DNA from 3 places in the Arthrobacter sp. BC5 genome. Region 1 is predicted to be linked to each of the others. Evidence: riboswitches for the same ligand, from Rfam matches in the RefSeq annotation. Region 1 holds a riboswitch; each other region holds the start of a gene.

Region 1 (10,502 bases):
GAAGTGCGTCACCCCGAGGTCGAAGGCCCGGCGGAGGATGTCCCGCTGGATGTCGAAGGACCTGTCGTCCCCGAAGTTGTGCCACAACCCGAGGGACACGGCAGGCAGCTGCAGCCCGCTCCTCCCCACACGGCGGTACGGCATCGAGTCGTAGCGGTCATCAGCAGGGTGAAAGGTCATCGGAGCATCCGTTCGTGGTGTGGCGGTTGCCGGGCTCGCCCGAGGGTTCGGACGACGGCCGAGGCGGGCGTCGTCGGATCAGGAGGAACCGGACGGTGGGCGCCGCGAATCGTACCCGCGGCGCCCGTCGGGATCAGGCGAGGGTCGACACGTGCGGGTCCCAGTCCTCGGGCAGTGGCTCGGCAGCGGTCGCCGTGCTGGAGAGCGAGACGAATTCTCCCGTCTCGATGCTTTCCGAGATCGAGACCATGGCGTCGAGCACGTGGTACGCCATCTCGCCCTGGGCTCGGTGCGGACGGCCCTCGCGCAGGGCTCGTGCCATCTCGAGCACCCCACTGCCGCGCGTCGACGTCGCGCCGACAGCCGGAATCACCTCGGCCTCGTCGGAGCCGCGTCGCGTGAGCATCAGGTCGCCGGTGAAGTTGTTCGGATCCGGGAAGGCAAGCGTTCCCTCGGTCCCCGTCACCTCGACGAACCCGGCACGCTTGAGCGGTGAGTCGAAGCTGAAGATACTCTGCGAGGACTCGCCGTTCGCGAACTGGGCGATCGCGCTGACGTGCGACGGGACGGTGACGTCGAAGACCTCCCCTGCCTTCGGACCCGATCCGATGGTCCGGGTCTCCCGGGACTTCGAGCCGAAGCCCGCGACCTTCGTGATGGCACCGAACGTCTGGACGAGCGTCGTCAGGTAGTAGGGGCCGATGTCGAACAGCGGACCGGCGCCCTCCTGGAACAGGAACGCGGGATTCGGGTGCCAGGACTCCGGACCCGGTGACTGCATGAGGGTCAGCGCCGTCAGTGGCACCCCGATGTCGCCGCGTGCCACGAGGCGCAGTGCAGTCTGCAGGCCCGCACCGAGGAATGTGTCCGGCGCGCAGCCGAGGCGGAGACCGGCGGCATCGGCCGTCTTCAGGAGACCGATACCGCTCTCACGGTCCAGGGAGAAGGGCTTCTCGCTCCAGACATGCTTGCCTGCGCCGACCGCAGCCGTGGCCACCTCCACATGGGCGGTGGGGATCGTCAGGTTCACCACGATCTCGACGTCGGGATGATCCAGGGCGTCCTGGACGCCACCCGAAGCCGGGATGCCGAACTCGGCGGCCCGGGCTGCTGCGACCTCCTCGAACATGTCGGCGACGATGTGCACCTTCACGTCGGGGAAGCTGGTGAGGTTCGCCAGGTATTCCTTGCTGATGACTCCCGCGCCGATGACGGCGATTCCGACGGGACCGCTGCGCAGTTCGTCCGTGCTCATTTCTTTCCCTCGTTCAGGTAGGCCAGGCTGTCGGCGACGGCGGTGAAGATATCACCGTCGAAGTCGTCGAGTTCCACGACGGCGGCTTCGAGCCCGGGAACGGCGTCGAGCACGTCCCAGACGCGCATCCTGCCTGAGCCGACCGCCACCTGCTCCTTGTTGTCCTTCGTGAGCGGGCCGTCCTTGATGTGGACGAAGCGCACCCGGTCGCCGAGGCGCCGGAGCAGTTCCGCGGGGTCCTCACCACCGACGGCCGCCCAGTACGTGTCCACCTCGAGGACTACCTCGGGATCGAGGTAGCCGGCGAGGACCTCGAGCCCGGAGACTCCGTCGATGCGCTCTTCCAACTCGAATTCGTGGTTGTGGTAACCGACAGTGATGCCGTGCTCGGCGCCCTTCTTCGCTGCCGCATTGAGCGCTTCCGCGGTCGCCCTGATGTCCTCGTCCGAGGTCCAGTGGGAGCGCTCGACGTGGGGGTCGATCACCGTGCCGATGCCGAGCTTGCGCGCGGCCTCGAAGATCTCGTCCTGGTCGGCGCGGAGGAGGGGTGCGTGGCCGGAAGGGGCGGTGAGGTCGTTGGCCTCCAGCGCCTCGGCCAGCTCGTCCGCGGTGGCGACGAAGTTGTACGGCTCGACCGCGGTGTAGCCCAGCCCCGCGACACGCTTGATGGTGCCCGGCAGATCCTCCCCTATCGCTGTCCGCAGTGTGTAGAGCTGGAGTGAATACGTCACGGAGATTCTCCTCGCTGAGAAAGTGGGGGTTTACTGAACCGGTTCAGGCACTACGTCGAACGTAGGGGATATCCGGAGGTCGGTCAAGCAATTCCTGGGGCTACGCTGTAGACCATGGCCAAGGAAACCATTGCGGGTCTGGCGAAGAGGCTGGGCATTTCGAAGGCATCCGTCTCCTACGCCCTCAACGGCCAGCCGGGTGTCAGCGAGCTGACCCGCCGTCGCGTCCTGGAGCTCGCCGAGGAACTCGAGTGGTACCCGAGCTCCTCCGCGAGGGCCCTCTCGCGGGCACGGGCGGGAGTCGTGGGGATGGTCGTCTCCGCCGACCCGGTCCTGATCGGCACCGAACCGTACTACATGGGCCTGCTCACCGGCATCGAGACCGCCCTCGCGGAACGGGACATGGCCCTGATGCTGCGGATGGTGGGCAAGGATCCGGCGCAGGAGCGGACCACCTACGAGCGCTGGGCCGGCGAGCGGAAGGTGGACGGTGTCCTGGTTCTCGACCACCTGCACGACGACCCCCGCCCTGCCCTGCTGGACCGGCTGGGTCTGCCGTTCGTGGTGCACAGCGCTCAGGAAACGGATACTCCACCCCCGTTCTCCGGCACGACGACGGACCATGCTGTGGACGCCGCCACCATCGTCGACCACCTCCACGCAGGCGGGCACCGCCACATCGCACACGTCTCGGGACCCCGGACGTTCCTGCACGAGGAGGAACGGGTCAGGGGCGTCCGGCAGCGCGGCGCCGGGTACGGGATGACCGTGACGCAGCACGAGGCGAACTACGCCCTCGAGGCCGGTCACCGCGCCGTCCTGTCCCTCCTTCGGACCCCCACCGGCCACCCCGTCACCGCCGTGGTCTTCGGCAACGACCTCATGTCCATGGGCGGCCTGCTCGCACTCCGCGAGCTCGGACTGCGCTGTCCGGAGGACGTCGCTATCGTGAGCTGGGACGACTCGCTGCACTGCCAGCTCGCCACGCCGGCGGTGACCGCCCTGTCCCGGAACCCCGGCATGCAGGGGCGGGTCGCGGCCGAACTCCTGCTGTCCGTGCTCGATTCGGGGACCACCCACACCCGTTCGATGCCCGCGAGCGAGCTCGTGGCGAGGGCCAGCACCACAACGGGCTGAGCGGCCGGCCCGCTACTGGCTCCGATCGACGAAGGAGGTGGCGCAGCCTGACCGAAGGTCTCGTGCGGCCGGATGTCGCCCTGCCGATGGCGGGTCTCCCTTTAGCATGGGCATCATGGACCGTCCCGCCAGCCGCCCCCTTCCGTCCGAACTCGACGCCGAGGGCCGCGGTCTGGCCGTCGTCCTGATGCCGGCGGAGGGAGACGGTGCTTTCGCCGACGCAGCGCAGGCCCAGGGGCTCACAAGCGCTGACGGTGTCAAGACGTTGGTGGTGAAGGTCAGCGGCGGCACAACGTCGTTCGTCCTGATCCCGGGTACGCGCCGCCTCGACTGGTCCAAGCTGAGGGCGCTGCTCGCCGTGAACAAGGCATCACTCGTCACGCCGGACGCAGCCCTGGAGATCACCGGGTATGAACCCGGAACCATCACACCCCTTGGCAGCCGACAAGTTCTTCCGGTCTACGCCGACAAGCGCATACCAGGACGCCGCATCGGCATGGGATCCGGTTCACGGGACTTCCTTTTGTTCACCGAGGCGGATCCGCTACTGGCTGCACTGCGTGCGACGGTCGGCGACATCACGTCCTGAATCGCGATCGGGACGGTCCGGCTCAGGTCAGTGCGCGCGCAAAGCAGACCGAGTGCTCCTGGCCCGCGTACGCGCCGAAGTTGGCGATGCGGTGGTAGCCCTCCCGCTCATAGAACCGCATGGCATCAGGCTGCTCGACGCCTGTCTCGAGCCGCAGCTCCCGACATCCGGCAGTGCGGGCTTCTTCCTCGATGCGCCGGAGGATGGCGGTCGCGACCCCCTGTCCACGGAACTCGGGGACCACGTACATGCGCTTCACTTCCATGCCGCCGGGTCCGAGTGGACGCAGCCCCCCGCACCCCACAGCCATTCCCTCGGCGGTGCTCGCTACGAGGAAGAACGGCACGTTCTCCGCCGTCGGTGGATCTCCCGGCTCGTGGTCCTCGCTTCCGTACCGGACGTGGAGCTCTGCTTGCTGGGCATTGCGCAGGACCTCGGCATCAGCGGCGTCGAAAGGGACGCGTGCAAGGGTCAGCTGCATCGGGGTCTGCCTGTGGGCGGCCACTACAGCGTGACCAGGGCGTCGATGATCTCCCAGGTCTCCGTCCGCGTCGTGTAGTCCACCCGAACATCGATCAGGCGGATGGTGCCGGTGGCGTCGACCACGACCACCGTGGGGAAGGGGATGGCCGCAGTCCGGTCCATGTTGGACCCTGCGACATCGATTCCGAGGGCGGTCCGGGCACGCATCGATTCCGCGCTGGGCACGGTCACGATCCCCAGGCGTGCGGCGAGCGCGTTCCCCTCGTCCGAGTACAGCGCGAAGTCCAGGCCGGCGTCGCTCGCCGTACGCAGGGAGATCTCGGGCGCCTGCGGGCTGATCGCGATGAGCCGGGTCCCGAAGGCCTCGACGACCGGGCGCAGCTCGCGCTGGTAGGTCTGCAGGGCGATGCTGCAGTACGGGCACCAGGAGCCGCGGTAGAACACGATGATGGCCGCTGCTGCTCCGAGCGCGTCACTCAGCCGGGTCCGATGCCCCGTGGTGTCGAACAGGACCGTATCCGGAAGCCTGTCGCCGACGCCTGCGATCCCGCTCGGGAGCCCCGCCCTGCGGAGGTCCTCCTGCTCGCGCGCGAAGACCGCTGCGAGCACCGGGCCGACCTGCGCCGCGAACGTGGAGTTGTACTCGCCCACCTGCGTTGCGATGGTATTCGTGAATGCCGGTCTCTGCTTCATTCGTTCCCCTCAACGCCCCCGCCGCAGGAGCCTTGACCCGCAGCAGAACCCATTGTGGTCCAGGACCCGGTAAATTCCCAGCACCGGGCCCGAGAGCGGCGAAACCGACGGCGTGCGGCCGCTCCTACGCCCTGAGCCCTCCGTACCTGCGCAAGACCTGCATCAATCCTTCGTCGTCCTTCGGCCCATCCCAAGCTCCTGGCGATAGGCCGCACCGCACAATGGAAGAGGCCCCGCGACCCGGCGGGGACCAGGACGCTCGGGCAACCGCTCGGCGACAAGGGCAAACCCGGTGCGAGCCGGAGACGCAAAGCCACGGGACCCCTGCGGTCAGCCGGGCTACCGAACCAGCGAGGCCGATCATGCTTTTCCTTCCAGCGAAGTCCGCATCCGTGAGCGATGCACGCACAACCACGGCGCGCCTGCTCCTCCTCGTCACGGCGATCGTCGTCCTGATGGTCGGCCTGACTCCGCCGCCCGCCCAGGCAGCAGCCACCATCACACTCAGCAGTACGTCCGGAGCAGCCGGCACGACGGTCACGGTGACGGGCGCCGGCTTCCCCAAGCGGACCAAGGGAACGGTCGTCGCGGGGACCACCCAGGTGGCCATGACCACCACGGCGTCGGGTTCGTTCCAGGCCTCGATCGTGGTGGCGGTGTCCGGAACCGTCACGGCAACGGCCGGAAGCGCCGCTGCGAGCGCGTCCTTCGCCGTCGTCGAACCCGCACCGGTCTCCACAGGACCCAAGAGCATCCGGTTCGGCGTGGGGACCAACGGCGGCCCGGCGGCCGGCGGAGAGCTCGACGAGGTGGCCGGCATCGCCGGCGAGGCCCCCTCGATCGTGCTCTCCTACAAGGACTTCAACCAGCCCCCACCCATCGCCGAGCTCGATGCAGTTCGCGCCCGCGGCGCGGAGACCCTGCTGACCTGGGAGCCGTGGACGTGGGGAGGCGGCGCCTCCCAGCCCGCCTACTCCCTCGACCGCATCGCGGCGGGCGACTTCGACACGTACCTCCGCGAGTGGGGCGTGGCGCTCGGACAGTGGGGCCAGCCCGTGTACCTCCGTTTCGCCCACGAGATGAACGGGGACTGGTACCCGTGGGCGGAGGGCGTCAACGGCAACGGCACGGGTGACTACGTCGCGGCGTACCAGCACGTGCACGACGTCGTGGCATCGACGGGCGCGACGAACATCAGCTGGGTCTGGAACCCGAACGTGCCCTACTGGGGCTCGACGCCCCTGGACCAGCTGTTCCCCGGCACCGGCTACGTCGATCTCGTGGCTCTCGACGGCTACAACTGGGGTACCTCGCAGTCCTGGAGCACCTGGCAGGAACCGCAGGCACTGTTCGGGGAGGGCATCGCGCAGCTCCGCCGGATCGCTCCCGGCAAGCCCATCATGATCGCCGAGACGGCTTCCTCGGAACTGGGTGGATCGAAGCCCCAGTGGATCAGCAACCTCTTCAGCTACGTCTCCGCGCAGCAGGACGTGGTGGCCCTGGTCTGGTTCCACATCAACAAGGAAGCCGACTGGCGCATCAACAGCACCACCGCGTCGGCGGATGCCTTCGCGGCGGGCCTCGCCGCCCGCCGCTGACGACACGATGACGACACGCTGACCGGAACGCGCCGGGGCGTCACCCGGAGGAGGCCCTCCACGGTTGGCAGCGCGGGCACCACCAGGTGCGACGGCGGCCGGGATCGCCGGGCACCTCGCCCCTGACGAGCACCGTGGTCCCGCACCTCAGGCACGGCTTCCCGGCCCGGCCGGCCACCCAGTGCTTCCGACCCCTGCGGGTGTTCCCCGTGGTGACCTGGTGTGCATTCGGCTGCAGGGCGGAGAAACGGAGGCATCGGGCCCCGAGTACCACCAGCGCAGGGACGTCGACATCCGCCAACGCCGTGTCCGGATGGACGCCGCGCAGGAAGCAGAGCTCGTTGGCCCAGAGGTTCCCGAAACCCGCGATGTTGCGCTGGTCGAGCAGGGCGGCAGCGACGCGCTCCCCGGGGTTCCGGCGGAGCCTGCGGATCGCCTCGTCGGCGGACCAGTCCTCCCGCAGCGGGTCCGGCCCGAGGTGCCCGACGACATCGGTCTCGCTCCGGGTCGTCAGCAGGTCGACGACAGGGAGGTCGAGTCCGTACGCCGTCGGCCCGTCCTGCACCTCGAGGATCACGCGCGCCTCCGGCAGCAGCCTGTGCGGCAACGTCCTTCCCGCGGCCGTGACGGTCCAGGACCCCTGCATCAGCAGATGCGTGTGAAGCGTCAGTCCGCCGTGGAAACGGGTCAGCAGGTGCTTGCCGTACGTCGCATGGCCCGCCACCCGCATGCCGTCCAGGACATCGGTGGCATGAGCCGGAACACGGAGGTCCCCCCGACTGAGCGTCCGGCCGTCGAGTGATCTCCTGAGCCGTGCGGCCAACCGGAAGACACTGTCACCCTCGGGCATGCTGCCTCCCCTGCCTGGTCCTCGATCCAGGAGAAGGCTAGCCCCTGCCACCCACGCAGAACCCGCCCGGGGCGCCCGCGATGGTGGTGGCGCGCGTCCTCCGGCAGCTCATGGGCGGTGTCCTCGACGCGGTGCACGGACTGCGGGCCGGGAGGCGAAGAACGCTTCGAAGCAGGGCACGGCGGCTTCCGTTATCCACATGCGATCGATACTATTTCCCTTTGCCGGGTTCCGCCCGGCACGCGTGGTCTAGAAGCGGGCCCGGCACCAGATTCCACGTCGTACCACCGAACAGGCCCCCATGAATACCAGACTGTCGCCGTCCGAAGACTTCCCGGAAGACCTCACCACCCTCGACCTGCCCGAGATCGAGGTACTGAACAGCAAGATCAACCGCGAGCTCGACTTCGAGTACGCCCGTGACGGCGAGCCGTCCCTGGAGACCGAGATCCGGCGCGAGGAAATCACCGAGGAGCTGGACCGCCGTGACCAGCAGCCGGAGTCATCGCCCGTGAGTCCCGACGTCGTCGGATCCGCCCGCCGATCCTCCTGAGGAACGCACCCCGGTCACCAGGAACAGGCCTGCCACGACCGCGCACGCCAGCATGACGACGGCGGTGGGCACGGGCGAGGACAACCCGAACGCGCCGGTGGCCGGGGCCAGCACGGCCGCAGCCGCCATGTTGGACGCGCCCAGCACGGAGGCGGCGGTACCAGCGCGGAGCCCGTGATGCTCGAGCGCGGTGGCCTGCAGCGCCGGGTTCACCAGGCCGAACGACGTCGTGAATCCCATCACCGGAGCCATGAGCCCCCAGACGCCCAGTTGCGGAGCGAGCCCGACGCTCAGCAGCAGGGCGACGGCGCTGAGGACCAGGGCCACGGCGCCGATGCGGACCGCGAGGACGGGCGACGTGCGCCGGGCCACGAGACCGCCGGCCTGCGCGCCGACCACCATGAGGGCGCCCTGCGCCCCGAACAGCAGGGCGTACCCGGTGGGAGTGAGCCCGAAGACCTCCTGGAGCAGGAAGGCGCTGCCCGCCATGAAGGACATCATCGCGGCGAAGAGGAGCCCGCCCGCTACGGCGACCGAGCGGAACTGCACGTCCCTCCACAGGCTCCCGTAGTCGCTCCGCAGGCGCACGCCCCGCCGGAGCAGGCGTCGGTCCGGCGTGTTGGTCTCGTTCCGTAGCAGGATCACCCCGGCAACGCACAGCAACACGACGCCGTAGCCGAGGAGCACCCAGAACAGGCCCCGCCATCCCACCACCTGCAGGAGCTGGGCGCCGAGTGCGGGCGAGGCGACCACGAAGACTCCCGAGGCGATGGACAGGCGGGCGAGGAACACGAGCAGTTCCTTGCCGGCGTAGAGGTCCCGGACGATCGCGAGCGCGATCACCGCGCACGCCGCCGAGCCCATGCCCTGGAAGGCCCTGCTCGCGATGAGCCATCCCAGGGACGGCGCGAGGGCACAGGAGGCTGTCGCGACGCAGTACACGAGGATCATCACCGCGAGCGGACGGGCCCGTCCGACGGCGTCCGAGAGCGGACCGGAGGCGAGCTGGCCGAGTCCCATCCCGATGAAGGCCCCGGTCAGCGTGAGCTGGACGGCTGATTCATCCGCTCCGAACTCCCGGCGGATCGCGGGGAAGGACGGCAGGTACAGGTCCATGGTGAGTGGCCAGATCACCTGCAGCATCGCAAGGGCGGTCACGAGGAGCAGGACGCGCGGTCGGCGTCGCGAGCTCTCGTCGTCCCCTTCGCGGACCGGGACCGCTCGCACCCTCTGTTCCACTGACGCCCCTCCGTCTTGGATAACGCTTTCCCACCCCATCATCCTGCATGCCGCGGATGAACGGTAGGGCTTGCCGGGCGCGTATTCCCTGCACGGCAGGAACGGCTCGGAAAACTTCCCTCGCCGCCCCCGGCCGCGTGGTCTAGATTCGGATGCATCGCAGTCCACCGAAGGGAGAACGGCATGAAGAACAAACTTGTCTTCACGGCAGGTATGGCCGCTGGGTACGTCCTCGGCACGCGCGCGGGCCGGGAGAGCTATGAGCAGATCAAGACCAAAGCCCGGGAACTCTGGAACAGCCCGAAGGTGCAGGACCGCGTCTCCTCCACCACCGGCACCATCAAGAGCAAGGCCCCCGACGTCCAGGATTCCCTGAAGGGCGTGCTGAAGAAGCGCGGTGCGGGGAGCGACGACGGCGCGAAGGCCCCCCAGGACCCGGGCCTGGACATCGGCGCCAGCGGGGACCTCCCGCTGGACGTCCCGCCGGTCGTCACCGCGACGGACACGGGAAGCACCGGGCCCACCGGTCCGAGTGGCGGCGACCCGCGCCACGTCGACGACACACCCTTCCAGGCGCAGGATGAGGAGACCCGTCCCGACGTCGGCCGGTAGGGACGTCGGCGGGAGGGACGCTCAGCTGGGCCCGCCGGGCAGAGGAGGGCCCCGGCTGAACCGGGGCCCTCCTGCGTCCGGCCCGGATCACCGACGAGCCGGACGTCACACGCCTTCGCTGACCGCCTCCTCCGCCTCCAGGCACACCTCGCAGTCCTCTTCAACGAGCAGGGCGTTGATGGCGACCGCGACCCGGTAGGCGTCTCCTGCCGCGGGCACGAGCTGGGCGGCAGGATCCGCGGCGTTGCCGACAGCCCACACCCGCTCCACCGTGGTTCGCCCGATCTCGTCGGTGGACACGCAGCCGTCCTCGCGCATATCGCACCCGAGGGTGTCGATCAAGGGAAGGCCTGCGTCCGCCCCGGGCTCGCAGAACACCGCCGAGCACGGCACCAGGGAACCGTCCTCGAGGCGGAGTCCGCTGACCGGCCGCGGGGCGTCGTCGGCCGCAGGCCCGAAGGCGAAGCCCTGCACACGTCCCTTGGCGATGCGGACGCCCCGCCGGCGCAGACGGCGCTCGTCGTCCCCGGACAGCGGCCCGAGGGTGTGGGGGAAGAAGGTGACGTCGTCGGACCACTGGCG
Region 2 (10,502 bases), 110 kb from region 1:
GGGCTGCGAGTTCCACGGCGAGGGTCGTCTTGCCGGCGCCGGACCGGCCGTCGATCGCGATGAGCAGCGGTGTCGCGGGAGGCACGGGTCAGGCCAGGGCGAGCAGGGCGCCGACACCCACGAAGAGCGAGCCGAAGGTGCGGTTGAGGACCACCTGGCCGCGATCGTGCCGGGTGAAACGCCGGAACGAGCGCGCCGTGCCGGCGTAGAAGAACCACATCACGAGGACGTCGATGGCGACGACGGTCGCCGCCAGGACGCCGTACTGGCCGAGCAGCGGCTGGTCCGGTCGGATGAACTGGGGGATCAGCGCGAGGAAGAACACGATGGCCTTGGGATTGAGCAGGTTCACCCACACGCCGCGACGGAACATCGAGAGGGGTCCCTCGCTGCCCTGGAGGGCGCTGACGTCGCCGTGTTCCGGCCTCGCGAGGAATTTCCGCACCCCGAGGTACACCAGGTAGGCGGCGCCGGTGTAGCGGATCAGGTCGAAGGCGACGGGGGAGTTGGCGACGAGGAGTCCCACCCCCGCACCGGCGATGCCGATGTGCACCAGCAGGGCTGCCTGCTGCCCGAGGATGCCCCAGATGGAGCGGCGGAACCCGACGGCCAGGGCGTTGCTCATCGTGTTCACCGCTCCCGCGCCGGGCATGAAGCTGATGAGCGTCTGGGCGCCGAGCAGCGCCAGCCAGAGGGAGGGATTCACCCGTTCATGGTATGCGCCGCGCGTCAGGCGCCCGAACCGCCGGCGTCGAGCTCGTGGCGCACGTAGTCGACCACGCCGTCCACCGCGCCGTCGACCATCCTCCAGGTGGCCTCGAAATCGCTCGCATCGCCGTACCAGGGGTCGTAGATGCCCAGGTCCTCGAGGTCCGTAGCCGTGGTCGATGGGTCGAATTCGCGCAGGAGGTGGATGCGGTCGCGCGCGTCGTCGTCCGGGGCGTCCCCACGCAGCTCCCGGTAGTGGTCCAGGTCGAGGGCGAGGATGAGGTCCCGCTCCCGGTACCAGCCCGGCTCGAAGCGACGCGCGCGGTGCAGGTGGCTCTCGATGCCCAGCTCGGTCAGCTTCGCCGCTGCCCGCTCGTCGATGGGCCGGCCGGACTCCCAGTCGGTGGTGCCCGCGGAGTCGACGGCGACGTCCTCCGCCATCCCGGCCCGCGCGAAGGCGTGGGCCAGCATGAGCTCGGCCATGGGGGAGCGGCAGATGTTCCCGGTACAGACGGTGACAATGCGGTACATCCCGCCAGCCTAGCTGTGGCAAGCCCGTTGCCCCCGGAGCAACGGCACAGCAGCACGCTTCAACCGCACCATCGGGACCTCACCCGTCCTCCGAGTGTCACCGACCTGATGGCCGGTACAGCTAGTCCCGGGCCAGGATCTCCACACTCGGCATCAGGAACACGCCGCCGTCCGCGCGCGCCCATCGGCGCCACCCTTCGGCCAGGCGGTCGAGGGTCTGCTGATCGGCGAGGCCGCGCTCGAGCGTCTGATCGGCGAAGGCCGAGTGCAGCACACGCTCCGCCCATGATTCGGCATGGGAACGCCGGTCCTCGGCGGTCGCGTAGATCCAGTTCGACGACGAGACCTCGACGTCGGAGAACCCGGCCTCTGCAGCCCAGCCGGGCAGCCTCCGGCCGGCGTCGGGCTCGCCGCGATTGCCGCGGGCCAGCGTCCCGTAGAGTTCCCGCCACTCATCGAGCTCACGGTTGGCGGGATACCAGGTCATCGCGCCGAAGTCCGCTTCGCGGACGGCCACGATCCCCCCGGGCCGCACCACCCGGCGCATCTCGCGAAGCGCGGCCACGGGATCGGCGAGGTGCTGCAGGAGCTGGTGGGCGTGGACGACGTCGAAGGACTCGTCGGCCGCGTCGAGGTCGTACACGTTGCCCTCGCGGAACTCGACGTTGGCCACGTCGGCGTGGGCTCCGGAGGCCTGCGCCACGACGTCCGCCGAGCTGTCGATGCCGAGGACCGATCCGGGTGCGACGATGTCGGCGAATCCGGCCGTGATGCTGCCCGGGCCGCAGCCGAGGTCCAGCAGGTCCAGGCCGGCCTCGAGGAGCGGTTCGAGATAGGCGGCCGACGATGCGACGGTGCGGGACGCATGCGCCGCCGTCACGCTCGGGTGGTGTCCGTGGGAGTAGACCTCGTCGTTCATGTCTCGAAGGCTAGCCTGTAGCAGGCCCGTCAGTCAGCGGCGGCGTCGTCCCGCGCCTCATTCTTGGCGGCGATCGTGGCGTCGGTCACCTTCCGCACCATGTCCCGCAGGAGTGCCAGCTGTTCCTCCGGATACTCGTCCAGGACAGCACTGATGTGGCGCGCGAGCGGCGCGAACAGCATGGCCCCCGTGGTGCGTGCCTTCTCCGTCATCTCGAGGTGGACCTGCCGCCGGTCCACCTCGCTGCGCCGACGGGTGACGTGACCTGCGGAATCGAGGCGGTCGACGAGGGCGGTCGTCGCGGGTGAGCTCAGGTTCAGCTCCTCACGCAGGAGCCCGGGGGTCACGGTGAGGCCGGCGCGTGCAGCGCCGATCATGATGCTCAGCGCGTGGAGGTCCGTCCGGTGGAGGCTGTCGCGCTCGCTGGCGACGTCGACATAGCGGTCCGTCTCGACCGTGAACTGCTGCATGAGCGCCATGAGCTCGTCCCTCGCGGCCATGATCCCTCACCTTCTTCGCCTTCAGTGTAGGTCTGTTCCCATTATCTCTATGATAGATATACTTTCCCGTAGAGATATTTGAGGAGAGGCGCGGAGGACATGAAGAACACCTGGCTGAGGGTCCTGCTGCCCGTCGTCGTCGTGCTGATCTGGCTGGTCGGCGCAGCGGTGGGCGGGCCCACGTTCGGCCGGCTCGAGGAGGTCTCGAGCAATGATCAGGCATCATTCCTCCCCGCGAGCGCGGAATCGACGGAAGCCGGTGAACTCCAGCAGCGGTTCAGCGATTCCGACGCGATTCCCGCGGTCATCGTGGCCGAGTCCGGCTCTCCGATCGATCCACGTGACCTCGGTTCGTACGAGGAGCTCGGCGCCGCACTCGGCGGAGTCGAGGGCCTCGAGCCGCCGGCCCAGGGAGCCCCCGCCGTCGCGGGGCCCATCCCGTCCGAGGACGGCTTCGCGGTCCAGTACATCGCGTTCGTCTCCTCGGACGCCGAGCTCGCCGAGGTCGTCACGGAGCTGCGCGCGGTCCTGGCTGACGAACTGCCCGACGGCGTGACCGGCTACGTCACCGGTCCGGCGGGCTTCACGAACGACCTGGTGGAGGCCTTCGGCGGGATCGACGGGATCCTCCTCGGTGTGGCGCTCGGCGCGGTGTTCATCATCCTCCTCGCCGTCTACCGCTCCATCGTGTTGCCGTTCCTCGTGCTCCTGACCTCGGTGTTCGCGCTGGCCACGTCGATCCTGCTGGTCTTCGGCTTCGCGAAGCTGGACTGGATCCAGCTCAGCGGCCAGAGCCAGGGCATCCTGTCCATCCTCGTGATCGGAGCGGCAACGGACTACGCGCTGCTGCTCGTCGCCCGGTTCCGCGAAGCGCTGGGGGAGAACGAGACGAGGTGGGAGGCCATGCGCGTGGCGTTCCGCGGGTCGGTGGAGCCGATCCTGGCCTCCGGTGCAACAGTGATCCTCGGCCTGCTCTGCCTGCTGTTCTCGGACCTCAACTCGAACAAGAGCCTCGGCCCGATTGCCGCCATCGGCATCGTGTTCTCACTCGCAGCAGCGCTGACCCTCCTCCCGGCGCTCCTGCTGCTCTTCGGCCGCGCCGCCTTCTGGCCGTTGCGGCCGCGCTTCAGTCCGGAGGCCGCGGCCGGCATCACGCCCCACCACGGAAAGCACGCGGCGCCGACCGGAGCCGGCGCCGAGACGGGGCTGGAGCGGCTCAAGGGGGTCTGGAAGCGAGTCGCCCTCCTGGTGGCCCTGCGTCCGCGCGTCGTGTGGATCGCATCGCTCCTCATCCTCGTCGCCGGTGCACTCGGTCTCACCCAGCTGCAGGCCAGCGGCGTCCCGCAGTCCGCCCTGATCCTGACGCCGTCGAACGCCGTGGACGGCCAGGAGGCCCTCGGGCGCCACTTCGACGCCGGATCGGGCAGCCCGGTCTACGTCGTCGCACCCGAGGCCGACCAGGAGACGGCCCTGAGCGTCGTCACGGCCCAGGAGGGCATCTCCGAGGCGACCGTGACCACCGATCCGACCGGCGCGACCGTCGTCGAGGACGGCCGGGTGCTGATCAGCGGGACGCTCGAATTCCAGGCGGACTCCGAGCAGGCGGAGGACGTGGTGCGGGACCTGCGCGTCGCACTCGACGACGCCGGCTCCGACGCGCTGGTGGGCGGCGTCACGGCGGTGGCGATCGACACGAACGACACGGCCCTCGCCGACCTCGTCAGGATCATCCCGATCGTGCTGCTCGTCATCCTCCTGGTGCTGATCATCCTGCTGCGCTCCGTGCTCGCGCCGGTGCTCCTCGTGGCCAGTGTGGCGCTCTCGAACGCGACGGCGCTGGGGGTCTCCGCACTGGTGTTCAACGGGGTCTTCGGGTTCGAGGGCGCGGACGCCTCGGTGCCGCTGTTCGCCTTCGTGTTCCTCGTGGCTCTCGGCGTGGACTACAACATCTTCCTCATGACCCGCGTGCGTGAGGAAGCACTGCGGATCGGCACGAGGCCCGGCATCCTCCGCGGGCTCGGGGTCACCGGTGGGGTCATCACCTCGGCCGGCATCGTGCTGGCGGCGACCTTCGCGGCACTGGGAGTCATCCCCATCCTGTTCCTCGCGCAGATCGCGTTCATCGTCGCGTTCGGTGTACTGCTCGACACCGTGCTGGTCCGCTCGCTGCTGATCCCGGCCCTCGCGTACGACATCGGGCCGAAGATCTGGTGGCCCTCGAAGCTCGGCAGGGTGCCGTCCCCGCGGTGACTCGCCGCCGGCTGGGAGTTCCCCGCACAGGGGCCGCACAGCTTCTGGAAAGGCGGGGTCTACGTCCGTGCTGGATACTGGAGCGCAAGCGCCGGGCCCCCGATCGGTCCGGCACCGCCGGCACCACCGGTATCGATGCACGACATGACGGAAGACACCCGGGTAGACACGATGACCGATGCCTCGCACCATTCCATGACGGACAACCTGCCCCGCCTCGCGCACCCGGACGGCAGCCCCATCCGCGCGCTCGTCGTCGACGACGAGACGAGCCTCGCGGAACTCGTGAGCATGGGCCTGCGGATGGCCGGCTGGAGCGTCACGACGGCGAACGACGGCCTCACTGCGGTGGCTGCGGCACGGGACTTCCGCCCCGACGTCCTGGTCCTCGACGTGATGATGCCCGGTGTCGACGGCATCGAGGCGCTGAAGAAGATCCGCACCTTCGCCCCCGACGTCCCCGCGCTGTTCCTCACGGCCAAGGACGCCGTGCAGGACCGCATCTCCGGCCTGTCCGCGGGCGGTGATGACTACGTCACCAAGCCCTTCAGCATGGAGGAACTCATGCTGCGCCTCCACCGCCTCGTCCAGCGCTCCGGCGTCGCGGCATCGGACTCCGCCGAACTGGTGGTCGGCGACCTCGTCCTGAACGTCGATACCCGGGAGGTGACCCGCAATGGAGAGGACATCGTGCTGACCGCCACGCAGTGGGAGCTACTGCGCTACCTCATGGAGAACCCGCGCCGCGTGGTCAGCAAGTCCCAGATCCTCGACAACGTCTGGAACTACGATTTCGGCGGCCAGGCCAACATCGTCGAGCTCTACATCTCCTACCTGCGCAAGAAGATCGACGCCGGACGCACACCCATGATCCACACCGTCCGCGGTGCCGGCTACGTCCTCAAGCCGGCGGCTCCGTGACCGCTTCCCCTGATGCCGGTGCCCTGCCGGGCCGCCGGCCGCTGCATCTGCGCACGAAGCTGGTCCTGGCGACGCTCGCACTGCTCACGGCGATCTGCGTGGCCATCGGCGTCTTCAGCCACCTGGCCATGAGCGACTACCTCACGCGGCAACTCGACACGGCCCTCGAGCCTGCTGCAGGGCGGGCGGGATTTCCCGGCGGGCGTCCACCGGGCGGCGGACAGCGACCATCCGGGGACGTCGACCCCGAGAATGCGGCCGGGCAGCGGCCGGGCACGCTCAACGCGGTGTTCGACGACGGAGCGGTGCTGAACTCGGCGCTCGTGCAGGACGACGGCAGCACCGAACCGCTCACCGACGCCGACCTCGACCTCCTGGAGGAGATCGATCCTGCCGCCGGCCCCGAGGAACTGACCCTGAGCACCGGCCGCTACCGGGTGGACGCAGCCGAACTGCCGGCGTACCTCGACGGCGCCGTCCTGGTCACCGGCCTGTCCACCACCGAGCGTGACAGCACCCTTGTCCGCCTCGACCTGACCGTCGCCGGGCTGTCCCTCGCGGGCCTGGCGCTCACCGGCCTCGCCGGAACGGTGATCATCCGCCGGTCGCTGCGTCCGCTCGAGGAACTCTCCGCCGTCGCGACGTCCGTCTCGCAGCTTCCGCTGTCCTCCGGCGAGGTGGCCATCCCCGTGCGGGTACCCCCTGCCGCCGCCCAGCCCGGCACGGAGGTCGGCACCGTGGGACTGGCCCTGAACGAGATGATCGACCACGTCACCAGCGCCCTGCGGGAACGGCACGCGAGCGAGACGAAGGTCCGGCAGTTCGTGGCCGACGCCAGCCACGAGCTCCGCACGCCCCTGACATCCATCCGCGGGTACACCGAGCTGATCCTCATGAGCGAGAACGTCAGCCCGTCCGGGCGGTCCGCGCTCGAGCGCGTGGACAGCGAGTCCAAGCGCATGTCCTCCCTCGTCGAGGACCTCCTGCTGCTCGCCCGGCTCGACGAGGGCCAGCGTGGCGAGGTGTCCGACGTCGACCTGACGGAACTGGTCATCGAGACCACCAGCGACGCCCAGGTGTCTGCGCCCGGGTACTCCTGGAGCCTCGACCTACCCGACGAGCCCGTCGAGGTACGCGCGGTGGAGGCCGAGATCCGCCAGGTGCTCATCAACCTCCTCTCCAACGCGCACAGGCACACCCCGCCGGGTACCGCGGTCTCCACGGCACTCGCAGTGGGGGAGGAAAGGGTGAGCATCACCGTCACGGACACGGGCACGGGCATCGACCCGGCCTTCCTCGACACCATCTTCACGCGCTTCAGCAGGGGCGACGCCGCACGGTCCGCCGGCACAGGCACTGCCACCAGCACGGGTCTGGGACTTGCGATCGTCCAGGCCCTCGTCGAAGCCAACGGCGGAACCATCAGCGTGGCCAGCGAGCCCGGGCACACCCGGTTCCGGGTGGAACTGCCGCTCCCACAGCAGGCTGCACAGGCCGTCCGCATCCAGGACCGGGAACTCCCTTAGCACGCACCCGGAGGACCGGACTGCCCGCTCGTACGGCCGGGCGCCCACGCCTGCCGGAGCCTCGGGTGGCGCAGGCTCGGGGTGGCGCAGACTGTCGCTACGCTCGAGGGTATGAATGAACTCGCCGCTTTTCTGGACGCCCGCATCTCCGAGGACGAGAAAGCCGCCCGCGTGGGTCATCTCCCCGAGGAAGTGTGGGGGGCCCGCGGCTGGTACGACCCGGAGCGGGTCCTCGAGGAGTGCCGGTCCAAGCGGCGGATCATCGACTACGCGAGTGCCGGACTCGATGAGGCCGAGGGTCTGGCCGTCCTGCGGCTGGTGGCACTTCCGTGGGCGGGTCACAGCGAGTTCAGGGCCGCGTGGAAGGCCTAGGACCACAGGGCGCCGGTTCCGTGTAAGCCCTCCCGCCGTCCTTCCACAAGCTTTGCGCAAGAAGCGGTCGATCCTGTGGCGTGACCTTCCGCCGTCGTTACCCTTGGGATGTGCCCATCCATTCGACTCCGGTAGATCCTGCCCAGCACCCGGGCGGCAGGGCGGCACACCCTGACAGCGAGGCTGGTGCGAGCGCGCCCGGGAAAGCGGCACCGCTCCTCGATGCCGCGGTGCTCCGGGACATGGAGGGTGACTTCGCGGACCCGTCGGTGGTCGGGAGGTTCGCGCGCGACGTCGCCTCGACGCTCGAGCAGAAGATCGACCGGCTCGACCAGCGGATGCGCGCGGGAGACGCGAGCGGGGCAGAGGACGCCGTCCTCAGCGTGACGGCGTCGGCGGCCATGGCGGGGGCAGTCCGCCTGGGCCACGCAGCACTCGCGACGCAGCGGCTCATCGCCACCGACGGCCTCGACGGCGCCCGGCGATCGATGCCACTGCTCCGCGCGTGCGCTGCCGATACGATCCATGCGCTGCAGGAGACATACCCCGAACGCCCCTCGACGTAGGCCGCCTAGCGTGGCGCGGTGCGTCGGGGCATGATGCGGAAGCCGACCCCGCGCACCGTGGTGATCAGGTCGGGGTCTCCCTCGCTGCGGGCGAGTTTCTGGCGGAGGTTGGCGATGTGCACCTCGATGGCACGCTCGTCCGTCCGGCTGACGAAGTTGTACCCGCGGTAGTCGCCGCCACGCGAGACGCGCACCAGTTCCTCCTTGGTCCGTACGGCGCCGTTGCTCTTCATGAGCTCGTGCAGCAGGTTGAACTCCGTCTTCGTGAGCGGCAGTTCCGCGCCGGAACAGGTGGCCGTGCGGGCCTCGCTGTCCACCACGAGGTTCCCGTTGCGCAGGAGGGTGTCGGATCCTTCCCGGGGGTCGTCGCCGGCGCCGCGGCTCTGTGCGGCCACGGCCGGCGTTGCTGACTGGGCGTGCGGATGGGCTGGGAGAAGGCGGGGGCGGCGGAGCATCGCGTCGATGCGGGCCCTCAGCTCGCGCGGTCGGAACGGCTTCACCACGTAGTCGTCCGCGCCGGCCTGCAGGGCGGTGAGGATGTCCGTCTCGTCGGCGCGCCCGCTCAGGACGATCACGTAGCAGTCGGTGGTGGAGCGAAGCCGCCTCAGCACCTCGTACCCGTCGATGTCGGGCAGCCCGATGTCCAGGGTGACCACCGCGGGATGCTGCTGCCGGACGACATCGACGCCCTCCCGGCCCGTGGCGGCGACAGTGACCTGGAAGCCCCCCTGCTCGAGGACGGCGCAGACGAGGTTGCGGATGTCGAGATCGTCCTCGATGACGACGGCGGCCCGGCGCTCACCGGCCGGGAGGCTACTCATGGCCTGACGACCCGTGGTGGCGCCGCAGCGCGCTCCAGGCGGCGCCTGGCGACGAGTGCCCCAGTACTGGCGGGATGCCCTGGGCGGAGACTGTATGGAATTGACCTGTCCTGGGCATACTCCGTGGACCTGTTCCCTTCGGCGGCCCGGCTGACCGCGTGGGTCCCGTGGCTTTGCGTCCCCGGCTTGCACCGGGTTTGCCATTGTCGGCGAGCGGCTGCTCGCCCGACGATACTAGCAATCTTGCCTGACACTTCAAGGACAGGACGTTTGGCGGTGGCGAGGGACTCTGCTGCGGCCCGGTCCACACCGTCACCTCGTCCCGGCGGCAGGCGGTCGCAGGAGGGCCGATGCGCGGCGCACCGCGTCGTCGACGGCCGCGAGCGCCGCCGAACCGTGGCGCCATTGCTGCCAGTACAACGGCACATCGACGTAGCCGTCCGGCTCCAGCGCGGTGAGGCCCCGTCCAGCGGGCTCGTTCCCGAGCTCCAGCTCGGACATGAGCCCCCATCCCATGCCGAGTCGGATCGCGTCGGCGAACTCCTGCGCCGCCGGGACGTAGTGGCGGGGCGGGTCGAGGGCGCGGAGCGTCCTCGAACGGAGGTACTGGTCCTGGAGATCGTCCTTGCGGTCGAAGACGATCACGGGGGCCGCGCCGAGATGCTCGGGTGTCGCGCCTCCACGGAACCACGTCCGGTGGAACTCGCGGGTGCAGACCGGGACGTAGCGCATGATGCCGAGGGAATGGGAGGAACACCCCGGCACGGGCTCGGCCACGGAGGTGATCGCAGCCGCAGCGGCCCCGCTGCGGAGCAGTTCGAGGGAGTACTCCTGGTCCTCCCGCAGCACTTCGATCTGCAGGGTCGCGGCGACCGGGGCCAGTGCGGGCAGCACCCAGGTGTGCAACGAATCCCCGTTGACCACGATGGTGATGCGCGGGCGCTGCCCCTCGCCGCCCGCGTCGAGCTCCGCCGCGAGATCCGCCGAGAGAAGCTCGAGCTGTCGCGCGAAGCGGACGATCGCCTGACCGGCCTCCGTGGGGCGAAGCGGCCTGGTCCTGGTGATGACAGGGCGGCCGACGGCGATCTCGAGCGAGCGGATGCGCTGACTGACGGCCGACGGGGTGACCGAGAGGGCGGCGGCTGCGGCCTCGAAGCTGCCCTCGCCCACGATGGCGGCGAGCGCCTTCGCCTGGGCCGGTTCGACGTGCTTCATAAGCAGTTCTTATCATACTGAAGAAGCTTTAGCTGGCCTGAATCATTGCCGGACCCTAGGTTGATGAGGTGATCACCACCGCTGCCACAGGCCTCGCTGCAGGCCTGACCCTGATCGTCGCCATCGGTTCGCAGAACGCCTTCGTCCTGCGGCAGGGGCTTCTCCGGTCCCAT
Region 3 (10,502 bases), 1.1 Mb from region 1:
GAACTCGGTGCTGATCGAGTTGACCGGCAGGATCCCGAACAGCAGGTAGATGATCGGCGCAGCGATGTAGACGACAGCGGCGAAACCGGACAGGTAGCTCCACATGGTGGCCCCGTACATGAGCTTCTGGGCGAACGTCAGGCCCTTCTGCGCGAACGGGTTCTCGCGGAACATCACCTGGATGGTCCCCTGGGCCCAGCGCAGGCGCTGGGTCAGCATCGAGTTGAGATCCTCGGGCGCCAGCCCGTCGGCCAGCTTCTCGTGGTGGTACGCCGATTCCCAGCCGAGCGAGTGCAGGCGCATGCACGTGGCCATGTCCTCGGTGACGGAGATGGTGGCCATCGGCATCACCGCCTGCGCCTCGCCGCTGCGGTCGGCGTTGACGGATTCGATCAGGACGCGGACGGCGTCGATCGCGGCGAGCGGGGACCACGAGCGCTGCGCCAGCTGGTCGAGCGCGGCGTCGTCGACGACGGCGAGGCCGGGAGTGCTTGCGGAGGCGCCCTGCAGCCCGGTCCCCAGGCCCTCGATGCCGAGGTCCTCGAGCGAGGCCAGGTCCTCGTGGAAGGCCGCGATGTCCGCCGCCACGAGGCCTCGGGTGACTGCCGCGACCCGCTGCTGGAACTCGTAGGTGACCTCGGAGATCCCGTCACCCTTCCGTAGGCGGCGACGGACCCTGCGCAGGTCCTTCGCCACGAGGTCCAGGGCCTCGCTCACGCGCTCGTTGTCCGCGCCCAGGTTCTTCTTGGCCCTCGCGATGACCTTGTCCGAGGTCTTGAGCGCCTTGTACAGGGCGAGTTCGATCTCCGTCACGTAGCGCGTGACGCCGAGCTGCATGAGCGCCTCCCGGCGGATGATGGCGTTCGAGCCGCAGAAGAAGGCCGCGTTCCACCCGTCCTTGCCCTGCTGGATGGGGCCGTAGAACAGTGGCGCCTGGCTGCCCAGCGGGTCCGAGTCCGGCACGTTGATGAACACCTGCGGCGTCTGCACCAGTGCCATCTTCTCGTTGGTGAAGTAGCCCAGGGTCTTGTCGAGGAGGAGCGGATCGGGGATCTGGTCGGCGTCGAGGATGACGAGGAACTCGCCGTCCGTGGACATCAGCGCATTGTTGAGGTTGCCGGCCTTGGCGTGCCGCGGCATGTCCTTCCAGTCAGCGGACCGCGTGATCCATCCGATGCCCTCGGCTTCCGCCGCTTCACGGACTTCGGCACGGTTCCCGTCGTCGAGGATCCAGGTGTTGTGCGGGTAGCGGATCTTCTTCGCTGCGCGTGCCGTGGTGAGCACGAGGTCCAGCGGCTCGTTGTAGGTGGTGATGAAGACGTCCACGGTCAGGCCGGGCGGGGCCTCGGGGGCCTGCCGCTTCCTCAACCTCCACACCGTGAAGCCGAAGAGCAGGGAGTCGATCAGGGAGTAGGTCTCCGCCAGCACCAGCGGGATGGCGATCCACCAGGCCTCCCAGTTGATCGAGTAGAGCCAGCGCCACACGATGTAGTTCAGTCCCAGGACCGCGGTCACGAGGACGATCGACCGGATCAGGAGCGTCCTGCCCCCGAAGGAGTCATCCCGTTTGCCTCCACGTCCGTCATCGACGGACGGATCACCTGGTGACGTGATCTCCATGCTTCAGCACGCTCCACTTCCTGCTTCCGTGCACGCGGGCACTGCTGCGGTGACTTGTGTGTGCCGGGCTGGCGCACTGAGACGCTCACCGGGTCCGCGGGGACCATGAAGCATGAAACCAAGTTACCCGAGTGGAGGCACGGCGCCCTACGTGAGGCGGGAGTGCGCCAATATTGAGCAATACCTGCGCTTACGGAAGGTCCTGCCGGACGGGGCCCGCGGGAGGATTGAGGTGTCGAGGGACCCGTCACCAGGGCCGGCGGCACCGCTGCATGCAGCCGCTCAGCGATAAGGGCAAAACCGGTGCGAGCCGGTGACGCAAAGCCACGGGACCCACGGGGTCAGCCGGGCCATCGAACAGCAAAGGTCTCAGCCATGCCTCCTTCGACCCTCCTGTCCCGCGCCCACCGAGGAATGCCCGGCGGCCGGAGATCCATCCTGGGCGCCGCCCTCGCCGTTCTGCTGATGGCTTCGGTTCCCGGGCCCGTCGCGGCCGGCGACACACCCCCGGCCGCGGATCCCGGACCGGTGGGCGACTTCTCCTGGAAGGGCTTCAACTGGGAGAAGCGCTGGTCGGCCGGGGCCCCGACCTACAACGGGCGGTTCGCTGCGGCCAACGTGAGCACCCCGGACGCCAATGGCCATGTGACCATGACCCTGTCCAATCCGACAGGGGAGTCGGCCATCGGTGCGGAGTTCAACACCACGCGGCACGGTTTCGGCTACGGCACGTACAGCACCACGATCGAGAAGGACCTCACCACGCTGCAGAAGGAAGTGGTGTGGGGCTGCCTGTTCACCTACGACCCCGCCGTGGCACCCGGTTTCAACGAGATCGACCTGTGCGAGGCCAGTTCGTGGGGTGGTGGCAGCAGCTACAACCAGGTCTGGCCGATCACCCAGGGCCACGGCTACTGGTTCGACGCCGGCAAGCCGCCGGGACTCGGCAACGACACCGCGGTCTTCGGCGTCACCAGCAATCCCGTCCTCACGCACCGCTTGATCTGGGAGCCGGACAAGCTCACCTTCGAGACCTTCGCGGGGGAGGGCTCCTCCGGGACGCTGCTCAAGCGCACCGTCAAGCAGGGCGAGAACGTGCCCGAGCCGGCCCGCGAGACCGTCCACTTCAACCTCTGGGTCACCGGCGGCGGGGGCGGCGACCCGGCGCATGTGAAGCCCGAGAAGGTCGTCATCCGGGACTTCTCCTTCGTCCCGGCCGGGCCCGTGGTGACGCCCCCGGTCGTCGCGCCGACGCCGACCCCGACGCCGACCCCGACCCCGAGCCCGACCCCGAGCCCGACCCCGAGCCCGACGCCCTCGCCGGCTCCGAGCCCTACCGCGACTCCAACTCCGCCGGCTCCCGCGATCGCCTTGACCGCGACGAGCACGAAGGTCCGCAGCGCCACCTCGACCACGCTCAGCTGGACGGGCGCCACGGGTTCGACCGTGACGCTCGTGACCAACGGAGTGCGGACCAGCATCGCCAATTCGGGCCGCTACACGACGACTGCTAAAGGCACCTCCGCGAGGTACCAGGTGTGTGACGCGACGCGCTGCTCGCCGGTCGTGATCGCCACCCGGTAGCCCGGCTGGTCGACCCGCCCCGGGCTGCGCCTCCCGAGGAGGTCCGGCTCAGCCCATCTCGGCGTAGCGCCTGGCCTGGCGAAGTGCCTCGCGCATGCCGTCCGCGTCATGCACGGTGCCGTAGCCGGGGGTGTCGCGCTGGAAGCGCCAGCCCTCCGCGAGGGGCCCGGCGTCCACGGCGTCGAAGCCGAACTCGTCGAGGAGTTCCATCACGGCCTGCTTCGCGTCGGAGTCGTCACCCGCGATCGGCAGGGCCCGCCGGTCGGGAGTGCCGGCAGGCGTACCGTCGGTGGTGAGCTGCTCGAAGTGGATGTTGTTGAACACCTTCACCACCGAGGAACCCGGGAGGTGTCGCTGCAGCAGCTCGCTCGTCGTCGTGCTCTCGTCGTCGAGCTCGGCGATCCGGCCGTCCCGCTGGGGATAGTAGTTGCAGGTGTCGATCACGAGCTTCCCGGCGAGCGGCTCCACGGGAACGGAACCGATGTCCTTCAGCGGGATGGTGACGACGACGACGTCGCCCTCCGCAGCCGCCTCCTCGACGCTCCCGGCGCGGGCGCGCTCACCGAGCTCTCCGACGAGGTCCCGGAGCGTCTCGGGCCCGCGGGAATTGCTCATGACGACCCGGTAGCCGCGAGCGACGGCGAGGCGCGCGAGCTGCGAGCCGATGTTGCCGCTGCCGATGAAACCGATGGTGCTGCGCCCGGCGCCTGTCTGGTCCGTCGTGTTCTCAGTCATTCCCACCACAACATCCCCGGGCCGTGGTTATTCCTCAGGTGCTCCGCGCGTCGTCCGTCCAGACGTAGAACTTCTCGGGACGTCCCGCCGAACCGTACTGGGGGACGATCCGCGCCTGTCCCCGTGACACGAGGAACTCGAGGTAGCGCCTCGCACTCACCCGGGCCATGCCGAGCCGTTCGGCGACATCGGACGCCGACGTCCCGCGCCCATGGCCGCGGAGGTCCAGCATGACGGCGTCGAGCGTGGGTGCGGAGAGTCCTTTCGGCGTCGTGACCGTCGTGGCCACGGCAAGGCCCGACGGCGCGTTGCCGCGACCCGGGCCGGTCCCCGCCGCGGTGCGGAGGAGCCGGTCGATCCTGCTCTGGTCCAGCGACGCGGTGCCGTCCGTGGCGTGGGCGTCGAGATCGCGCCGGTATGCCACGTAGGAGTCCAGCCGCTCGTTCAGCACGGCGGCGTTGAAGGGCTTCACGAGATAGCCCAGGACCCCGCCCGCTACGGCTGCCCGCACCGTCTCGAGCTCGCGGGCAGCGGTGATGGCGATGACGTCGAGGGGTTCACCCGGCCGGTTCCGCAGGGCCCGCAGCACCTCGATCCCCGTCATGTCCGGGAGGTGGATGTCCAGCAGCACGAGCCGGGGCCGCAGCTCGTCCACGAGTTCGAGCGCTCGGGCGCCGGTGTGGGCGGCGCCGACGACCTCGAAGCCGCCATGGGCGAGCAGGAACCCGGTGTGGATGCCGGCGACCTGGTGGTCGTCGTCGACCACCAGGGTGGGGATCGGCGCGGGAGCGGAGGAAGGCGTGGCGTCGGTCATGGCACCTGCAGGGTGGAACGGGGGACGTCGAGGAGCGACGGCGCGAGCCAGACGGTGAACTCGGCGCCGCCGAGGTCGGAATCGTCGACGACGACGTGCCCGGAGCGGCGCCGCGCTATCCGGTCCACCAGGGCGAGGCCGAAACCCCGCGTCCCGGTGGAGCCGCCGTCCTTCGTCGAGTAGCCGGAGGAGAAGATGCCGTCGATGTCCTCGGGTGCGACGCCGGGGCCGCTGTCGGACACCGTGACGCGCACGGCGTCGTCGGCGGTATCCAGCTGGACGAGGACCTGGCCGTCGGCGCGCCCGCTCCCGGCCACGGCTTCCATCGCATTGTCGATGAGGATGCCGAGGATGGTGACGACGTCGGTCGTGCCGTCCGGATCGAGCGTCGACGTGTCGTCGATCCTGAGCGAGATGCCCTTCTCGGAGGCGATGGTGCTCTTGGTCATGAGCAGGCTCGCGGCGTCGGGGTCCTTGATGCCCGGCGCTATCGATCCCGAGACCAGCGAGCCGCCGTGCCCCGACCGCGAGATGAAGTCGACGGCCTGCTCCGTGCGGCCCAGCTCGAGCAGCCCCGAGATGGTGTGCATGCGGTTCGCGAACTCGTGCGCCTGCGCCCGCAGCGCCTGTGTGACGTCGCGCTCGCCGTCGAGGTCCGTGAGCAGCTGGTAGAGCTCGGTGCGGTCGCGGAGGATCATGACGCGCCCCACGCGCGCGCCGTCCACCAGGGCGTCGGACGTGCGGGCGAGGAGCACGCGTTCACCGGACAGGACCGTCTCATCGGTGTCGGCGGGGTCGGTCAGAAGGCGCGCGAGGGCCGGCTCCATGACGTCGGTTGCCGGCCGGCCCGTCGCGCCGTCGTCGAGGCCCAGGAGCCGCTTCGCCTCGTCGTTGAGGAGTGCTATCCGGTGGTGCTCGTCCACGGCGACCATGCCCTCGCTGATGCCGTGGATCATGGCGTCCCGGGTCTCGAGGAGGGAGGCGATCTGCTCGGGCTCGAGCCGGTAGATGCGGCGCCACACGAGCCGGGAGATCCAGATGGCCCCGGCGGAACCGACGAGCGCGGCGACGATCAGCCAGGCCAGCAGGCGGGGGAGGTCCTCGTAGAGATCGGCGTCGAGCTCGGACTCCAGCGTGCCGACGGATGCGGTACCGATGATCCCGCCGTCGTCCCCGTAGATGGGTACCTTCACGCGCCAGGACTCGCCGAGCGTGCCTGTCTGGGTGCCCACGAAGATGTCCCCGGAGAGGGGGATCGACGGATCGGTGGAGACGAGCTCCCCGATGAGGTCCGGGTTCGGGTGGGAGTAGCGGATGCCGTCCTCGTCCGTGACGACGACGTACGTCACGCCCGTGGACTGGCGGATGAGGTCGGCGATGGGCTGGATCGCCGCGCTCGGATCCGCCTGGTCGAAGGCCTCGACGACGGAGGGCAGCTGCGCCACCGACTGGGCGACGCCGACCATGCGGTCCTCGTACTGCTCGCGGATCTGCAGCCGCTGCATGGCGACGGCCGTGGAACCCGCCACGGCGACGATGACGAGCACGATGGCCAACTGCAGGAAGAACAGCTGCGATCGAAGCGACATCGTCCTGATCATCCTCATAGTGTGACACGCGTGGGTCCGTCACATCGGGCTCGTGCCGGTCCCGCTGCCCGGTTCGAGCACCATCAGGAATCGCTCGGGTGACACTGCGTACCGCCTCGTATCTGCTGCTCGGCTGCCTCGCGAACCCGCCCGGCCTGCGATGACCGACCGAGTCGGCCATACTGGGCTGATGAGATCCCTGTTGATTGCCCTGGCCCTTGTCGCGCTCGTCCTCCTGATCGTCGGGGTCGCCGTCGAGACACTCAAGTTCCTGCTCTATATCGGGCTGATCGTGCTGGTTGCGTCGGCCGTCCTGCTTCTGCTTCAGCGCGCTCGGTCCCGAGCGCAGCGGTAGGAGATGGCGCCGTCGTATCCCCGGACGTAGGTCCCCTCGGGGTATGGTCGGCGTGACCCGATAGCAGCCTCCGCTGGACGCCGGCCGGGACGCAGGGGACGGGCAACCGAGTCCGTCTCCCGGGTCACGGTCGGCCATCGATCCTGTCACGGAACAGCAACCGTCGCCCCGATCGGGCGCTTCGGTCGAACACGGTCGTTAGTGTGGAAACGGTGAGATTCTCCTCCCGCACCGCCACGCAGCCCGCCCCGCCCGCCACGGGAACGAGTCTCGGCAACACGTTCTACGGCGCCCTGATCGGCCTGGTGGAGCTTGTCCCGGGGGTTTCCGGCGGTACCGTCGCACTCGTCCTGGGTGTGTTCGACCGCGTGGTCGCGTCGGCAAGCCACCTCATCGGCGGTCTGGTGCAGCTCGCCGTGCAGCGTGACCGCCACGGCGCAGGACGTCGTCTGGCCCGTGTCGAGTGGGCCCTGGTCCTGCCGCTGGCCGTCGGCATGTTCCTCGCCCTGTTGATCCTCTCCAAGCCCCTGCACACCTTCGTCGACACGCAGCCGATGATCTCCAGTTCCCTGTTCCTCGGGATGGTGTCGGCGAGCCTGCTGGTGCCCGTCACCATGGCCCGGGAAGCGGGTCCCTCGACCGCGATCTCCAGACTCGGCGGACTCGTCGTCGTGCTGGCCGTTGCAGCTGCGGTGTTCCTCCTCCTGGCTCTGCCGTCCCTGGAGGTGGAGAACCCGTCCGGGTGGGTGGTGGCACTCAGCGGGTCGGTCGCGGTCTGCGCCCTGGCCCTCCCCGGACTCTCGGGCTCCTTCATCCTGTTGACCTTCGGCATGTACGAGCCGACGCTCGAGGCGGTCAGCACGCGCGACGGCGGATACCTGGCGCTCTTCAGCGCCGGTGCGGCTTTCGGACTCGTCTCCGTGGTCCAGGTCCTCGCGTACCTCCTGCGGGCGCATCGGCGCGTAACCCTCCTCGCCGCCGCGGGGCTGATCCTCGGCTCACTTCGAGCACTGTGGCCCTGGCAGGACGGCAGTGCACTCCTTCCACCCGGGGACGCATGGGCGGGGCCGCTGCTGGCATGCCTGGGCGGTGCAGCCCTTGTGTTCCTGCTCTGGTGGCGCGAGCGCCGGTCCGTACGGACCGCAGCCTCGGTGACGCCGTCGCGCGCAGCCGCCGGCCCTCACCACAGCTGGTCGGCCGGACATGAGGCTGAGGGCGCGCCGGTAGGATCGATCACCGTGTCTACCGTGAAAGGCCGTGATGACGGCCGTTAGGACGATCGAAAATCCGGCTCGGAATCGGGAGATCGACGGCACGGCCAGGGGATTCCGGCCGGAGGTCCAGGGCCTGCGCGCATTGGCTGTGCTGATGGTGGTGTCCTATCACATCTGGTTCGGCAGGGTCTCGGGCGGGGTCGATGTCTTCCTGCTGATCTCGGCCTTCCTGCTGGCCTTGTCGTTCCTTCGGAAGGCGGAATCGGGGCGCCCGCTGGACCTGGCCCGCCACTGGCTGCACCAGTTCAAGCGGCTGCTGCCCGCTGTCGTGGTCGTCATCCTCGGGACCCTTGCCGCGTCCGGGGTGCTGGTGCCGCCGTCCCGCTGGTGGGACATCATGGAGCAGTCGTGGGCGTCGCTGTTCTACGTGCAGAACTGGATGCTGGCCGCCCACACGGTCGACTACTACGCCGCTGATCACAGTCGCGCCAGTCCGCTGCAGCACTTCTGGTCGCTGTCCGTGCAGGGCCAGGTGTTCATCCTCTGGCCTCTGCTGTTCCTCTCCAGCCTGCTGGTGGCACGCCGTTTCAAGCTCAGGTTCCGTGGCGTGGTGCTGGTCGTGTTCGGTGCGCTCTTCGCTGCTTCGCTGGCGTTCTCCGTCTGGCAGACCTCCACGAACCAGGCATACGCGTACTTCGACACGCGCGCCCGGCTCTGGGAATTCGCCTTCGGCACGCTGCTCGCGCTGGCCCTGCCGTACGTCCGTCTGCCCCGCCTGGTGCGTGTCGTCGCCGGCTGGGTCGGCGTCCTTGCGATGCTCAGCGGCGGTTTCCTGCTCGACGTGCAGGGGCAGTTCCCCGGCTATGTAGCACTGTGGCCACTGATGGCGGCCGCCCTCGTGATCGTGGCCGGGCAGACCCACAGCGCCGTCGGAGCAGACCGGTTCCTGTCATCGAGGCAGCTGGTGCGGGTCGGGGATCTGTCCTACGCCCTGTATCTGTGGCACTGGCCGGTGTTGGTGCTCGCACTGACCTGGCAGGACCGTCCCTCGCCGGGGGTGCTGGGCGGCCTCATCATCATCGCCGTATCCCTTGTGCTGGCCTACGTCACGATGCGTTTCGTCGAGCGGCCTCTGCGGGCGCTGGCCTGGGCCGACCGCAGTCGTCGGCGCTCGGTGCTCGTGCTGGCGGTGTGCCTGGGGCTTGTCGCGGTTCCCCTGACGGTCTGGCAGCAGAGCCTGCGGATCGAATCGGAACGCATCGGGGCCGAAGCCGAGAGGAACAATCCGGGAGCTCTGGTGCTGGATCCTCGGTTCGGACTCACCGCGCCCGGCGGCGTCCCGCTGGTACCGGCAGCAAAGCTCGTCGCTCGCGACTGGGTCGGTCTTCCCGATCCCTGCACCGGGCGGTACTCCACGGATGCCCCGCTTCTCCAGGGAACGAGCTGCTCGGTCGTCGTCGACCAGGAGGAGCCCGACCGCACGATCGTGGCGGTCGGGAACAGCCACGTCCAGCAGTGGCTCGCCGCCATGAAGCCCATGGCGGAGGCGAACAACTGGGCTGTGGTCGCGATCGTGAAGGGCGGGTGCCAGTACGTCGCCTACTCGGAGGAGATGACCCCCGACTGCAATGAGCGGAACGCCCAGGCAGCGGATTACATCCTGCAGCTCCGTCCCGACGCCGTGTTCACCACGGGAACGTATTCGATCACCGACGCCCCGTACGAGTTGCTGCCCGGCGGATTCAGCCGGGGCGCTTCGGACCTCATGGCTCAGGGCATCCCCGTGGTCGCGATCCGCGACAACCCGCGCTTCACCCAGAACATGGTGGAGTGCGTGGAGAGATGGGGGGCATCGTCCGAGCTGTGCAACCCCGCGGACGCCGACGCACGCGACACGGGGGAGGTCTCGCCCACCGCACAGATGGCCGAGGCCACCCCGGGGCTCGCGACCATGGACCTCGACGACTACTTCTGCGTCTCGGGCACCTGTCCCGCCGTCATCGGGAACGTCCGCGTCTACCTGGACGACAACCACCTCACGGCCACCTACGCCGAGACGCTGGGCCCGTTCTTCGAAGAGCAGTTCAGGGACGCCACCGGATGGTGATGCACGCCGCCCGCAGCCCGTGACCACAAAGACCAATACGAGCACTACGACCGCATGCTTTACCGACCGTCAGCGGCCTTCCTAGCCTGAGATCAGCAGTGGTGACCGGCATCACATCCCGCATCTCATCTCAAGGAAGAGAAAATCATGACGATCGATCGCACAACGGCGCGCCGTTCGACCCTCACAACCCTCGCCCTCGTCTCCGCCCTCGCCCTGTCGGCCTGCGGCTCCATGACGCAGAGCACCACCGCCTCGGATGAGGACGGCACCATCGAGAAGCTCAACATCGTGGTTCCCGCCGATCCCGGTGGAGGCTGGGACCAGACCGGCCGGGCCATGGAGACGGACCTCAAGGAGAACGACCTCGTGGGCAACGCCTCGGTGGTCAACGTGGGCGGTGCCGGCGGCACCAACGGCCTGGCGCAGCTCGCCACCGAGACGGACCCCGACACCCTGATGGTCATGGGCTACGTCATGGTCG

Evidence for each region. Region 1 has a riboswitch for cyclic di-GMP ahead of AC1MFI_RS06740 (glycoside hydrolase family 26 protein). Riboswitches for the same ligand answer to the same signal wherever they lie in the genome.
Region 2: it holds a riboswitch for cyclic di-GMP, as region 1 does, so the genes downstream of both, AC1MFI_RS07340 (response regulator transcription factor) here and AC1MFI_RS06740 (glycoside hydrolase family 26 protein) in region 1, are expected to answer to the same signal.
Region 3: it holds a riboswitch for cyclic di-GMP, as region 1 does, so the genes downstream of both, AC1MFI_RS01450 (LamG domain-containing protein) here and AC1MFI_RS06740 (glycoside hydrolase family 26 protein) in region 1, are expected to answer to the same signal.

The regions. Positions count from the first base shown of each region.
Region 1 is NZ_CM155273.1:1,465,000-1,475,501, reverse strand. Features, by position in the region: gene mgrA (L-glyceraldehyde 3-phosphate reductase) at 1-180, opposite strand, end outside; gene AC1MFI_RS06770 (Gfo/Idh/MocA family protein) at 314-1,435, opposite strand; gene AC1MFI_RS06765 (sugar phosphate isomerase/epimerase family protein) at 1,432-2,166, opposite strand; gene AC1MFI_RS06760 (LacI family DNA-binding transcriptional regulator) at 2,281-3,303, shown strand; gene AC1MFI_RS06755 (aminoacyl-tRNA deacylase) at 3,419-3,892, shown strand; gene AC1MFI_RS06750 (GNAT family N-acetyltransferase) at 3,915-4,373, opposite strand; gene AC1MFI_RS06745 (peroxiredoxin-like family protein) at 4,397-5,068, opposite strand; cyclic di-GMP riboswitch class I at 5,341-5,415, shown strand; gene AC1MFI_RS06740 (glycoside hydrolase family 26 protein) at 5,524-6,666, shown strand; gene AC1MFI_RS06735 (DNA-formamidopyrimidine glycosylase family protein) at 6,707-7,516, opposite strand; gene AC1MFI_RS06730 (hypothetical protein) at 7,818-8,069, shown strand; gene AC1MFI_RS06725 (multidrug effflux MFS transporter) at 8,019-9,308, opposite strand; gene AC1MFI_RS06720 (hypothetical protein) at 9,492-9,920, shown strand; gene AC1MFI_RS06715 (NAD(P)/FAD-dependent oxidoreductase) at 10,026-10,502, opposite strand, start outside.
Region 2 is NZ_CM155273.1:1,573,975-1,584,476, forward strand. Features, by position in the region: gene pabB (aminodeoxychorismate synthase component I) at 1-85, opposite strand, end outside; gene AC1MFI_RS07295 (LysE family transporter) at 89-706, opposite strand; gene AC1MFI_RS07300 (low molecular weight protein-tyrosine-phosphatase) at 730-1,239, opposite strand; gene AC1MFI_RS07305 (methyltransferase domain-containing protein) at 1,361-2,158, opposite strand; gene AC1MFI_RS07310 (MarR family winged helix-turn-helix transcriptional regulator) at 2,188-2,658, opposite strand; gene AC1MFI_RS07315 (MMPL family transporter) at 2,758-4,908, shown strand; gene AC1MFI_RS07320 (response regulator transcription factor) at 5,053-5,829, shown strand; gene AC1MFI_RS07325 (sensor histidine kinase) at 5,826-7,355, shown strand; gene AC1MFI_RS07330 (DUF6221 family protein) at 7,467-7,727, shown strand; gene AC1MFI_RS07335 (hypothetical protein) at 7,838-8,293, shown strand; gene AC1MFI_RS07340 (response regulator transcription factor) at 8,299-9,114, opposite strand; cyclic di-GMP riboswitch class I at 9,252-9,326, opposite strand; gene AC1MFI_RS07345 (LysR family transcriptional regulator ArgP) at 9,427-10,329, opposite strand; gene AC1MFI_RS07350 (LysE/ArgO family amino acid transporter) at 10,398-10,502, shown strand, end outside.
Region 3 is NZ_CM155273.1:342,731-353,232, reverse strand. Features, by position in the region: gene AC1MFI_RS01455 (glycosyltransferase) at 1-1,620, opposite strand, end outside; cyclic di-GMP riboswitch class I at 1,904-1,978, shown strand; gene AC1MFI_RS01450 (LamG domain-containing protein) at 1,996-3,204, shown strand; gene AC1MFI_RS01445 (NADPH-dependent F420 reductase) at 3,253-3,939, opposite strand; gene AC1MFI_RS01440 (response regulator) at 3,974-4,753, opposite strand; gene AC1MFI_RS01435 (ATP-binding protein) at 4,750-6,342, opposite strand; gene AC1MFI_RS01430 (hypothetical protein) at 6,533-6,697, shown strand; gene AC1MFI_RS01425 (DUF368 domain-containing protein) at 6,910-7,971, shown strand; gene AC1MFI_RS01420 (acyltransferase family protein) at 7,958-10,018, shown strand; gene AC1MFI_RS01415 (Bug family tripartite tricarboxylate transporter substrate binding protein) at 10,166-10,502, shown strand, end outside.